3 regions of the Haloechinothrix salitolerans genome follow, and region 1 is predicted to be linked to each of the others. Evidence: riboswitches for the same ligand, from Rfam matches in the RefSeq annotation. Region 1 holds a riboswitch; each other region holds the start of a gene.

Region 1 (4,275 bases):
GCGTGCGCCTGCTGCTCGATCTCATCCACCTTGGCAGCCGGGGCGTCGCCACCCTCGGTCAGCCCGAGAGCGGTGCGCAGGCCCGGCAGCGCGTCGGCCTTGCCGCCCCACATCTGCTGCGCCCGCAGCATCGCCAGCACCAGGTTGACCCGTGCCTCTCCTGTCGGCGCGTCGCCGAGGATGTGCAGGCCATCGCGGATCTGGGCGTCCTTGACCTCACACAGCCAGCCGTCGACGTGCAGCAGGAAGTCATCGAATTCCGCGTCGTGCGGACGCTCGTCGACGCCGAGGTCGTGATCCAGCTTGGCCGCTTGGATCAACGTCCAGATCTGCTGCCGGATCGCGGGCAGCTTCGCCGGGTCCATCGCCGAGATGTTGGCGTACTCGTCCAGCAACTGTTCCAGCCGCGCCATGTCGCCGTAGCTCTCGGCGCGCGCCATCGGCGGGATCAGGTGGTCGATGATCGTGGCGTGCATCCGGCGCTTGGCCTGCGCGCCCTCGCCCGGGTCGTTGATCAGGAACGGGTAGATCACCGGCAGGTTGCCCAGCACGGCATCCGGCGCGCAGGACGCCGACAGCGCGGCGGTCTTGCCCGGCAGCCACTCCAGCGAGCCGTGCTTACCCAGATGGACGACGGCGTGTGCGCCGAACGAGTGCTCCAGCCAGCGGTACGCCGCCAGATAGTGATGCGAGGGTGGCAGGTCCGGGTTGTGGTAGATCGCAACCGGGTTCTCGCCGAACCCGCGCGGCGGCTGAATCATGATCAGCACGTTGCCCGCTTGCAGCGAGGCGAGCACGATGTCGCCGTCGTCGTTGCGCGAGTGGTCCACGAACAGCTCACCGGGCGGCGGACCCCAGTGCTGCTCCACGTCGTCCCGCAGGTCCTCGGGCAGCGTGGCGTACCACTCGCGGTACTGCGCGGCGGGCACGCGGATCGGGTTCCCCGCCAGCTTCTCCTCGGACAGCCACTCCGGGTCTTGGCCACCGGCTTCGATCAGCGCGTGGATGAACGCATCGCCGTCCGCGTCGTCCACGCCGGGGATCGGATCGGGGCCGAGGTCGTAGCCGCGCTCCCGCAACATGCTCAGCAGCTTGACCGCGCTGGCGGGGGTGTCCAGGCCAACGGCGTTGCCGACGCGGGAGTGCTTCGTCGGGTACGCCGAGAGCACCAGCGCGACCTTGCGCTCGGCGGGCGGCGTGTAGCGCAGCCGCGCGTGGCCGAGCGCGATTCCGGCGACCCGGCTGGCGCGTTCGGCGTCGGGTACGTAGCGGGGCAGGCCGTCGTCGTCGGTTTCCTTGAACGAGAACGGCACGGTGATGATCCGGCCGTCGAATTCCGGCACCGCGACCTGTGTGCCCGCGTCCAGCGGCGACAGACCCTCGTCGTTCTCCCACCAGCTGTCACGGTCGCTCGTTAGGCACAGCGCCTGGAGCGTGGGGATGTCGAGGTCTGCCAGCTCGGCGATGTCCCATGACTCGTCGTCGCCACCGGCCTGCGCGGCCGACGGCTTGGTGCCGCCCGCGGCTAGCACCGTGACCAGCAGCACGTCGGCCTTGCGCAACTCGTCGACCATCTCAGGGGCGCGGTTGCGCAGCGTGGCGCAGTAGATCGGCATTGGACGTCCGCCCGCGTCCTCGATGGCACGGCACAGCGTCTCGACGAACGCGGTGTTGCCCGCGAAGTGGTGCGCGCGGTAGTAAAGGATCGCGATCGTCGGGCCTTCGGTGTTGGCTGCCTCGCGGTCCAGGTGGCCCCAGTTGGGCTGCTCGGCGGGCGGCTCGAAGCCGTGTCCGGTGAGCAGCAGCGTGTCGGACAGGAACCGGTGCAGCTGCGTCAGGTTGTCCGGCCCGCCCTGGGCGAGGTAGAGGTGCGCCTGAGTCGCGATCCCGGCGGGCACGTGCGAGAGCTTCATCAGCTCGGCGTCGGGTGCCTGCTCGCCGCCGAGGACGATTACCGGCACCTCGGCCGCGCGCACGATGTCGAGGCCTTCCTTCCAGGCTCGCTCGCTACCGAGGATGCGGACGACGATCACTTCGGCGCCGTCCATCAGCGCGGGCAGCTCGTCCAGCTCGATGCGGGCGGGGTTGGCGAGGCGGTAGTCCGCGCCGCTCGCGCGGGCCGACAGCAGATCGGTGTCGGATGTCGACAGCAGCAGGATCAATTCGAAAGCTCCTCTCCGGGGTCCTCGCCCCGGCTTGTCGGGATCACGTCGGGCGGAGTGTCTGGCTCGCCGTAGTACGGCTCACAGTTGCGGGACAGCCCCGGACTTCCACCGGGTTCCTCCGCCACCGACGCGTGGTCGTCCTGGGTAATCTACCCGGTCAGCCGCGAGCCCTCCGCACTGCCGATGCGGGGGAACGGCTCAGTGGAGAACACCACCTCGACTGGCACCTCGAAATACCGCGCGATCCGCAGGGCCAGATGCAGGCTGGGGCTGTACTCGCCGCGTTCCAGGTAGCCGACCGTTTGGTAGTGCACGCCGAGGGCCTCGGCGAGCTGCCGCCGGGAGATGCCGCGCTCGGCGCGCAGCATCGCGATCCGGTTGTAGATCGCCTCGGCCATCCGACTCTCCTTGCCTGTCACTGGACGCCTGTCACTGGACGCGCTGCAGCGCCCGGTCTCGCCGCGCGGTCATGTTCGCACCGGATTCCCTGCGGGCCATTCTGCGGAGCAGGATCGGCGCGACAACCAGCCCGGCCGCGGACCACGCCCCGAGTACGCCGATCATCTCCGCGTGCCGCCAGGAGTCTCCGATCTCGGCGACGACGGCGGCGTCCGGCAGCAGCGCCGACCGCATGCCCAGCCCGAGCCAGTACACCGGGAAGACCTGGCCGATGGCGCTCAGCCACCCCGGTAGCGCGGTAATCGGGTAGAAGATCCCGGAGATGGCGATCAGTCCGACCATGGGCAGGAACACCAGGCCAAGATTGCGCGGATTGTCCGACAGCGCCCCGACGACCGCGCCCAGCGGCATCGTGGCCACCAGCCCGAGGAGCAGCACCGCCAGCAGCGTCAGCCAGGCGCCGATGCCGTCTACGGTGAGACCGTCGAACAGCAGCAGGCCGGGCACCAGGATGATCAAGACGCCGATGAGCCCGCCGACGGCGCCGCCGACGATCTTGCCGACCAGGTACCCGAGCATTCCGTTCGGCACGGCTTTGGCGCGGAGCAGGGTGCCGTCCTCCCGCTCGACCATGAGCACCGCGGCGACCCCGATGAACCCGGCGAACGCGACCTGCATCCCCAGCACGCCGGGCATCGCCGCCGAGCCGAGTGAGAACGTCGTCCCCGGCAGCGTCGAGTCCCGCATGAAGAACATCACGATCAACGTCACGATCGGGAAGAACAGCATGTTGAACAGGTCTTGGCCGTTGGTCAGCGTCTGCCTGGTCTCGATCAGACCACGGCGCATCCCGGCGCGGGCGGCGGCGGATGTCGGGGTCATCGGGTCACCTCCTGGTTGGCTGTCTCGCGGAGGAAGGCCCGCACCGCCTCCTCGTCACCGAGTCCGGACTCGACGCGCTGGACGAGCTTCATGTAGGTCTCCTCGAGACTGGCGCGGCGCACTTCGAGGTCGCTGATCCCGCTGTCGTGCCGGACGAGGAGGTCCCTGACGAAAGCCGTGGCGTCCTGCGTGGCGTGCACGAACCGCTCTCCGTCGCGGGTCCAGCGCACCTCGGCGTCGGTGGACATGCGGCGTGACAGTTCGTCGGCGGAGCCGTCGGCGATGATCCGGCCGCCCGCCAGCACGATGATCCGGTCGGCCAGCTTCTCCGCCTCGTCCAGGTCGTGGGTGGTCAGCAGGATCGTGGTGTCCTCATCGGCGAGCCGGTGCACCAGGTCGTGGAACTCCCGCCTGGCGTGCGGGTCGAAGCCCGCGGTCGGCTCGTCGAGGAACAGCACCTCGGGACACCCGACGATGCCGATGGCGACGTCTAGCCTTCGTCGTTGCCCACCGGAAAGCCGCATGATCTTGGCGTCCGCGTGTTCGCTCAGCCCGACCGCCGCGACCAGTTCGTCGACGTCCCATGGCCGCCTAGTCCGCTCGGTCGAGTACGGCGCGTAGTACGCCCCCAGGTGCCGGAGCAACTCGCGGACTCGCCACTTGCCGTGGTCCCGCCAGGACTGGAGCACGACGCCGAGCCGTGCCCGCCACGCCTCGTCGCCGTGGGTTGGGTCGACGCCGAGGACGCTCACCTCGCCCGCCGATCGTCCGCGAAACCCCTCAAGGATCTCGACCGTCGTCGTCTTGCCCGCGCCGTTGGGTCCGAGCA
Region 2 (4,275 bases), 1.0 Mb from region 1:
TCGACAGGATGGTCGACGGCGTAAGCGAGGCCGACCTGGTCGAGCGCGGCCAACACGGCGGCGCGTTCGGCCGCGTCGCCCCCTGCCCACGGCGGGCGGTGCGGCGTGCGGCCCAGCGCGACCATCTCGCCAACGACGAGGTCCGCAGGCAGCGCTTCCTCCTGCCCGACCAGCGTGATCGCCCGCGCGCGACGCCTGGCGGACAACTGGCCAAGCGGGACGTCGTCCAGCAACACATCGCCCGCGACGGGCTTGCGGACCCCGCCGAGCGCGCGCAGCAACGTCGACTTGCCCGAGCCGTTCGGGCCGACCAGCGCCAGCAGCTCGCCGCGTCGCACCGCGAAGTCGACGTCGCGCAGCACGACACGCTTGCCCGCAGCGCAGGCGAGGCCCGACACGGTGAGGTGGTCGTCGGTGGCCTGGATCGGCTGGGTCTCTGCTGGCGCGGTCATTGGTCGGCTCCGAATCGGTAGTGCCTGCGGCCCATCAGCACCAGAAACACCGGCGCGCCGATCAGCCCGGTGACGACGCTGAGCGGGATCTCAGTGGGACGCACCGCGACGCGTGCGGCGATGTCCACCCAAATCAGGAACACCGCACCCGACAGCGCGGCCACCGGCAGCACGGCTCGATGTCGGACGCCGACCAGCATCCGGCTGATGTGCGGGAGGACGAGGCCGACGAACCCGATGCTGCCCGCGACGGCGACCAGCACGCCGACCAGCGTGGCGAGCAGCACGAACAGGCCGCCACGTAGCGCGCGGACCGGTACGCCCAGCGCGGCGGCGGTGTCCGGGCTCGTGGCGAGCGCGTCCAGCCAGCCGCTGCCCGCGACGAGCACCGCGCCGATGACGACGACCGCGCCCGCGACCAGCGGCAGCTGGTTCCACGCCGCACCGGAGAGGCTGCCGAGCAGCCAGAACAACACCGACTGCGCGGCCTGCGGGTTGTCGCTGCGGAACACGAGAAAGCTGGCGATCGCGGAGAACGCGGCGGAGAGCACCGTGCCGATCAACACCAGCCGTAGCGGGGTGAGCCCACCCTGAGCCATGGCGACGCCGAACACCAGCAGCGCGGCACCCAGTGCGCCGAGCAGCGCGCCGACGGACAGCGCCCACAACCCGGCCGCCGCCAGCACGCCGAACGTGATCACGGCCGTCGCACCGACGCTGGCTCCCGCAGACACGCCGAGCAGGTACGGGTCCGCGAGTGGGTTGCGCACGAGTGTCTGGATGCCGACTCCGGCGACCGCGAGACCAGCGCCGACGACGATCGCCAGCAGTGTTCGGGGCACCCGGATGTCCCACACGATGATGTCGTACGTCGCGTCGCCGGTGCCGTCGGTCAGCCGATTGGCCAGCGCGTCGATGACGACGGACCACGCCAGCGGCTCCGCGCCGAACCCGACCGACGCGATCGCGCTCGCGGCGAGCAGCACCAGCAGGACGGGGACGACGACCGGCGCTGGCAGCCGTCGCGCGGACTTGCGCCGCGGGACGTCCTCAAACGTGTGCACGGCCTGCCCCGTCCAGCGGCGGCAGGACAGGCGGGCGACAGGGCGGCTCGGCGGTGGTGCCTCGGTGACGGTTCATGCGTTACGACCTTTGCGCTCGGGAGCTTGTACGCGAAGCTCGGATCGGCTCGGCGAGCCAGCAGGTCTTCGGACTCGGGTTCACCCGGACGAGGCACCTTCCCAGACCCGCTGATCCAGTGGCGTGTCGCCTCGCCCGTCGCCCTCACCGCTGCGCGTCAGTTCCGGAGTCGCACCGGATTCCCCTGCATCCGCTATCGGATGCGACTGGCTCGACGTCGGATCGTAGCGGGTATCGCCTCGCCGGGCGGGCCGGGTGTGGCGTGACCGACACCCGTGTGCGTCGTTGGCTCGGGCGTCACCATCCCGCGCGTCACGGCCGCCGAGTCAGCGTCCCGGACGACGTCGCGGGCGGAGCCGGACCTTCGGCAGCGGCGGCGCGGGCAGCCGCATCGGCTCGCCGACGTAGCCCTCTACCTGCCCGAACCGCTCCGACTCCTGCTGCCACGCCGCCCGAAACCGCACGATCTCGTCGTGGCTCCGGCCGACGAAGTTCCACCACATGACGATGTCTTCCTCGAACGGTTCCCCGCCGAGCAGCACCACCCGCGCCTGCTCCGGTGAGGGGTTGGCAAGTCGCAGACAGGCGGCGCCGACGCCCACGTAACCCAGCTGGGCTGGCGCGATGGAGGTCTCGCTGACGCGGACCGGCCCCCGGTCCACCAGCACGCCGTGCTCGAAGCTCGGATCGACGTCCAGCTCGACGACGGATTCCGGCGCGAGCGTGATCTCCGCGCCGAGCAGTGGCGTGAACGTCGACACCGGCGAGGAGGTCCCCGCCATGGAGCCGAGGAAGACACGGACGTCCGCGCCATCATGATGGACGACGTCGGGCACGTGGTGCTGGAAGTCGCGGTCCGCGTCCCGGTGCGCGTCCGGCAGCGCCACCCAGAGCTGCACCCCGTGCAGTACCGACGTCGCCGCCGTCGACACCTCGGAGTGGCAGATGCCATAGCCGCCGGTCATCAAGTTCAGCTCACCCGGCTCGACCAGCGCCCGCGCACCTGAGCTGTCCCTGTGCTCGATCTCGCCGGAGAACAGCCAGCTCACCGTCTGCAATCCGGTATGCGGATGGGGTGGCACCACCATGCCGCCGACGTTACGCACGTCCTCGGGCCCATAGTGATCGACGAAACACCACGCACCGATGAGCGACCTGGCGCGCTGGGGCAACGTGCGGCGTACCCGCATCGCACGGGGACCGCCGAGCGGCACCTCCCGCGATGTGACGATCTCGACCGCCGGGTGCTGTGGCTCGACCCGCTCCGCCCGCGCCCTGCAGCGGGTCTCGATCGGATCGGTCTCGATGTTGCTCATCTCGGCGCCCGGCCCCCTGCCGCGTTATCGGCTTCCATCGCGCCCCCATCATGACCGATTCGCACCGATCCGCCACTCAAGGTGCGGCCTGGCGCCGTCCCTAGCGCCCTGGCGGACTCAACGCGAGTCGCCTCAGCTTTCGGCGCGCAGCACCGAGCGGAGACTGTCCAACACGCCGACGTCCTCGATCGTCGACGGCACCGGCTCGTCCCTGCCGTCGGCGATACCGCGCATCGTCTTGCGCAGGATCTTGCCGGAGCGGGTCTTGGGTAGCGCATCGACGATCGAGACGTCCCTGAACGCCGCCACCGGCCCGATGTCGCGGCGCACCGCGGCGACCAGCTCGTCGCGCAACGTGCTCTCCTCGACGTCCACACCGGACTTGAGCACCACGAACCCGCGCGGCACCTGGCCCTTGAGCGCGTCGTGCACGCCGATCACCGCGCACTCCGCGACGGCCGGGTGGCTGGCGAGCGCGGCCTCGATGGACCCGGTGGATAGCCGGTGACCAGCGACGTTGATGACGTCGTCCGTCCGGCCCATGACGAACAGGTAGCCGTCTTCGTCGAGGTAGCCGGAGTCGCCGGTGAGGTAGTAGCCCTCGTAGCGGGACAGGTACGACTCGACGTAGCGGTCGTCGTCGCCCCACAACGTGGGCAGCGTGCCCGGCGGCAACGGGAGCTTGATCGCGATGGCACCCTCCTGCCCCGCTGGCAACTGGTTGCCCCGCTGGTCGAGGATCTGGACGTCGTAGCCGGGCATCGGCACGGTCGCCGATCCTGGCTTGACCGGCAACGTCTCCAGTCCGCGCGGGTTCGCCGCGATCGGCCAGCCGGTCTCGGTCTGCCACCAGTGGTCGATCACCGGGACGCCGAGGACGTCGTGCGCCCAGTGGTACGTCTCCGGGTCGAGCCGTTCGCCAGCGAGAAACAGCGTCTGGAACGCCGGCAGGTCGTACTTGGCGACCTCGGTCGCCTTCGGATCCACCTTCTTGATGGCACGCAACGCGGTCGGCGCGGTGAACAACGCCTTCGCGCGGTGTTCGGAGAGCACCCGCCAGAACGCGCCCGCGTCCGGCGTGCCGACCGGTTTGCCCTCGTAGAGCACGGTGGTCGCGCCGATCAGCAGCGGCCCGTAGACGATGTAGGAGTGCCCGACGACCCAGCCGACGTCGGACGCCGTCCACCAGACCTCGCCGGGCGCGACGTCGTAGATGTTGCGCATCGACCAGGCCAGCGCGACCGCGTGCCCACCGGTGTCGCGCACGACACCTTTCGGCTTCCCGGTGGTGCCTGAGGTGTAGAGGATGTAGAGCGGGTCGGTCGCCGCGACCGGCACCGGGTCGACGGGGCTCGCGCTCGCGACGA
Region 3 (4,275 bases), 1.0 Mb from region 1:
CGGCACCGCGCGCAACGCGGCCCGCAGGAGGTCGGCGATCTCCGCCTGGTCCGGCACGCGCGGCGAGTGGATGTCGTACACGCCCGGCCCGACGCCCCGGTCGAAGCCGACGGCGTTGAGATCATCCAGCACCTCCATGCGGGAGCGCGCCGCCTCGATGCTGGTGACATCGGCGTCCAGTGCCACGATCGCGTCAATGACGTCGCCGAACTCGGAGTAGCACAGATGGGTGTGGATCTGCGTCGAATCCGCCACTCCGGACGTCGCCAGCCGGAACGCCTCCACCGCCCAATCGAGGTACGCCTTGCGTCGTTGCGACCGCAACGGCAGCAGCTCTCGCAGCGCCGGTTCGTCGACCTGCACCACCCGAATGCCTTCCGCTTCCAGGTCGCGCGTCTCGTCGCGGATCGCTAGTGCCACCTGTCGTGCCGTGTCCGCCATCGGCTGGTCGTCGCGAACGAACGACCACGCCAGGATCGTCACCGGCCCGGTGAGCATGCCCTTGACCGGCTTGTCGGTGAGCTGCTGCGCGAACCGCGCCCACTCCACGGTGATCGGTTCTGGCCGTGCGACGTCGCCGTAGAGGATCGGCGGCCGCACGCACCGCGAGCCGTACGACTGCACCCACCCATGGTCGGTCGCGGCGAATCCGGTGAGCTGCTCGGCGAAGTACTGCACCATGTCGTTGCGCTCCGGCTCGCCGTGCACCAGCACATCGAGCCCGATCCGTTCCTGTAACCGGATGACTCGCTCGATCTCGCTCCGCATCCGGTCGGTGTACGTCGTTGGATCGAGTTCACCCGTGCGAAGTGCGGCACGTGCCTTGCGGACGTCGGTGGTTTGCGGGAACGAGCCGATGGTGGTCGTCGGCAACGGGGGCAGGCGCAGCGACTGCTGCTGCGCCCGCTGCCGCGCCGCGTAGTCTCCGCGACGGGTGTGCTCTGGGCGTAGGGATGCCAGCCGCGCGTGCACCCGGTCATCGCGCACGCCCTCGGCGGTGGCGCGGTCCGCGACTGCCTCCCGCGCCTCTGCCAGCTCGGTCGCCACGACGTCACGGCCTTCTCGCAGCGCACGGCCGAGCACCACGACTTCGTGGACTTTCTGCGCGGCGAACGCAAGCCACGACTTGACGCGCGGGTCCAGCCGCGTTTCCACCTCGACGTCGTAGGGCACGTGTAGTAGCGAACACGACGTGCTCACCGCCACCTCGTCGGCGAGGCCGAGCAGTGTGGCCGCCGTCGTCAACGCCTGGTCGAGGTCGGTACGCCAAATATTGCGGCCGTCGACCAGCCCGGCGACCAGCGTCTTGTCCCGCAGGCTTCGGCACATCGACAGGGTATCCACTGTGGACGGCGCGGCGACCAGATCGACGCCGAGCGCCTCCACCGGCGAGGACGCCACTACCGGCAGCGCGTCGCCGAGATTGCCGAAGTAGCCCGCCACCAGCAGGTTCGGCCGGTCGGTCAGCTCACCCAGCGCGTGGTACGCCTCGCGGAGCGCGTCCAGTTCGTCCTGTGAGCGGTCCGCGGCGAAGGCGGGTTCATCGAGCTGCACCCATTCCGCCCCCGCGCGGCGCAGCTGCCGCAGCAACTCGGCGTAGACCTCGAGCAGGTCGCCGAGCTTGTCAAGCGGTAGGAACGACGCCGGCGCATCGTCGTCCGGTTTGGACAGCAGTAGGAACGTCAACGGGCCGACGAGCACCGGTCGGGTCGTCACGCCAAGCTCGGCCGCCTCGCGATACTGCTCGACCGGTGTGCGGTCAGCCAGCGAGAACTGGGTGCTCGGACCGATCTCAGGAACCAAGTAGTGGTAGTTCGTGTCGAACCACTTCGTCATCTCCAGCGGAGACGTCGACGCCACGCCCCGCGCCATCGCGAAGTAGGTGTCCAGCGGGTTCAGGCCGAGATCGGTGAATCGCCTCGGCACGGCGTCGACCATGACCGCCGTGTCCAGCACGTGGTCGTAGAACGAGAACGTGTTGCCTGGCACCGAATCCAGGCCTGCGGCGGCAAGCGAACGCCAGGTGTCGGCGCGTAGCTCCCGCGCCACCGCGCGCAGCTCCGCCTCGCTGCCGCGCGACGCCCAGTACCGCTCCAGGGCGCGCTTGAGTTCCCGGTTCGGGCCTATCCGGGGGTAGCCAAGGACTGTCGATCCAATCGTGCTGGTCAACGCTCTCTCCTCGCGAGCTCGACGGCAATGGCACCGAGGCCAGGGGAGGGGCACGTGCGACCAGCACGGTACGGGCGGCGCGCGCCGCGGAGGCTGATCGTCCGCAAGGTCCTCCCGCGAGACCTCGGACCACGCGCACCGGCGGTGCGCGTACCGGTGGCAGGTCTTCGGACTCGCGGGCGTGTCCTGGCTCGGGGCCAGGCGTGTCTACTAGCCGTCGCTTCCCAGACCGTGTCGGTCCAGTGCGGTCCCGGTCGGGACCGGGCACGGCGTTCGTTCCCGCACACCGCTGCGGGGCAGTCCCGGATTCGCACCGGGTTCCCTCTTACCTCGTTCACCACGTTCACGCGACGTGGGTGAACGAACCACCAGCACCACCCACCGTAGTGATCATGCGCGGCACGGCAAGTGTGTTCGGGATGTGGACGCCCATCGGAGGAATGCGCGCCGTCGCCGTCGCGTGCCTGACGTCGTCCTTTCCAGCGGAAGACGTCGTCGCGAGAGCCACGTCACACCGCGGTTTCGCCAGGTATACGGTCGCGAGAAACCGACAGATAGTCGCGAATCCGGCGCGAATCGCGCGATATCCTTGGCGAAGCCACCCTGGCCGCCCGGGTCACTGGAAGAGCGGTGTCAGTTCCTCAACGACGACGTCCAGCGGCTCGGTGCTGCGTTCCGCGCGGCAGAGCACGACCGCGCCCTCGATCGCCGCGACCGCGACCTTCGCCAGCCGCTTCGAGCGCTCGGAGGGGAGTCCGGCAGCGATCAACAGCTCGCGCAGTTTCTCCTGCCACGCCCAGAAGATCTCGCGGACGGCGTCGGCGGCTTCGGGTAGGTCGCCCCGGTTGTCGACGGCGAGCGCGACGACGGGGCACCCGGCCTGGAAGCTGCTTTCGGTCAGCGTGCGTCGCCAGTAGTCGACGAAGCCGTCGAGCACAACGTGCGGCTCACCGGCGGTGGGCCGGATGTGCCTGCCGATCTCGTTGCCCGCCTGCCGCACCGCGCTGAGCACCATTTCGTTCCGGCCGTGGGGGAAGTGGTGGTACACCGACCCGCGCGGCGCGCCGCTGTGCGCGAGGACGGCGTCGATGCTGACGCCGGACGCGCCACGTTCTCGCAGCAGCGTCACGGCGCTGTCGACCATACGTTGCCGCGTCCGTCCCGGTAGGCGCTTCATCGTCCATCCCCTCGTGTGTTGCGGCATCCCCGCGACATTCAGTGACCAAATATCTACTATGACATAACCCCTAGAGCGCCGCAAGGCGGGGCCGGCTTGGGCGACCTACGTCGCGGCAAGAGCACGGACGCGGAGGGGCCTGCCGGATCGAGCGGTCGCGCCGCCCGACGACGTGGCGCGGGCGACGTCTACTGCGCGTCTCGGGTGTCGAACTATGCCACCACGGCCGAGGACGTCGACCGCTCCGCCGACGCCATTCTGCGCACGGCCGCTCGGTGATCTACCGCGGCCGCGCGGGTTCCCGGTGGTGGCCGTTGGTAGCGGCCGCGTCGTGGTTCGGCAGCACGGCGGGCGGGTGGCCGTAGGACAGCTCCGCGTGCAGCCGGGTGCCGATGGGGTAGTGGGTGGTGTGCGGTTGCAGTGACCGCAACTGCCGCCCGGAGTCCAGCCGCACCGTGTGCAGGATGAACCCACCCTGAAACTCCGTGTCGATGACGCGGGCGGCACCGTCAGTGCCATCGTCGGCGGGCCGCAGCACCACCTCGTGCGGGCGCACCATGACCTCCAGGGCATCCACCCGACCGACGACGTCCTCCGGCGCCTGCACCGACCCGGCTTCGGTCACGAGCGTGTCGCCTGCCAACGTCGCGGGCAGGAAGTCCGCGTCGCCCATGAACGTCGCCACGAACCGGTTGGTCGGCGTGTGGAACACCGGCTCGGGTGCGCCGAGCTGTTCGATGCGGCCCGCGCGCATCACCGCGACGCGGTCGCCAACGGCGAGCGCTTCGGCCTGGTCGTGGGTGACGAACACGGCGGGCGTGCCGGTCTTGCGCAGCAGCTCCAAGGTGTCCGCCCGAACCTGCGTGCGCAGGTGCCGGTCTAGGTTGGAGAACGGCTCGTCGAGCAGCAGCAGCTCGGGCCGGGGCGCG

The links. A riboswitch is a leader RNA that binds a small molecule or an ion and turns the genes downstream of it on or off. The one in region 1 is predicted to bind cobalamin.
Region 2: it holds a riboswitch for cobalamin, as region 1 does, so the genes downstream of both, ACFQGD_RS06620 (FecCD family ABC transporter permease) here and cobN (cobaltochelatase subunit CobN) in region 1, are expected to answer to the same signal.
Region 3: it holds a riboswitch for cobalamin, as region 1 does, so the genes downstream of both, metE (5-methyltetrahydropteroyltriglutamate--homocysteine S-methyltransferase) here and cobN (cobaltochelatase subunit CobN) in region 1, are expected to answer to the same signal.

The regions. Positions count from the first base shown of each region.
Region 1 is NZ_JBHSXX010000001.1:2,458,777-2,463,051, forward strand. Features, by position in the region: gene cobN (cobaltochelatase subunit CobN) at 1-2,162, opposite strand, end outside; cobalamin riboswitch at 2,200-2,320, opposite strand; gene ACFQGD_RS11575 (helix-turn-helix transcriptional regulator) at 2,315-2,563, opposite strand; gene ACFQGD_RS11580 (ABC transporter permease) at 2,595-3,446, opposite strand; gene ACFQGD_RS11585 (ABC transporter ATP-binding protein) at 3,443-4,275, opposite strand, start outside.
Region 2 is NZ_JBHSXX010000001.1:1,412,952-1,417,226, reverse strand. Features, by position in the region: gene ACFQGD_RS06625 (ABC transporter ATP-binding protein) at 1-452, opposite strand, end outside; gene ACFQGD_RS06620 (FecCD family ABC transporter permease) at 449-1,516, opposite strand; cobalamin riboswitch at 1,635-1,818, opposite strand; gene ACFQGD_RS06615 (pirin family protein) at 1,919-2,908, opposite strand; gene ACFQGD_RS06610 (propionyl-CoA synthetase) at 3,041-4,275, opposite strand, start outside.
Region 3 is NZ_JBHSXX010000001.1:3,493,889-3,498,163, forward strand. Features, by position in the region: gene metE (5-methyltetrahydropteroyltriglutamate--homocysteine S-methyltransferase) at 1-2,169, opposite strand, end outside; cobalamin riboswitch at 2,311-2,554, opposite strand; gene ACFQGD_RS16625 (TetR/AcrR family transcriptional regulator) at 2,786-3,346, opposite strand; gene ACFQGD_RS16630 (hypothetical protein) at 3,443-3,625, shown strand; gene ACFQGD_RS16635 (ABC transporter ATP-binding protein) at 3,627-4,275, opposite strand, start outside.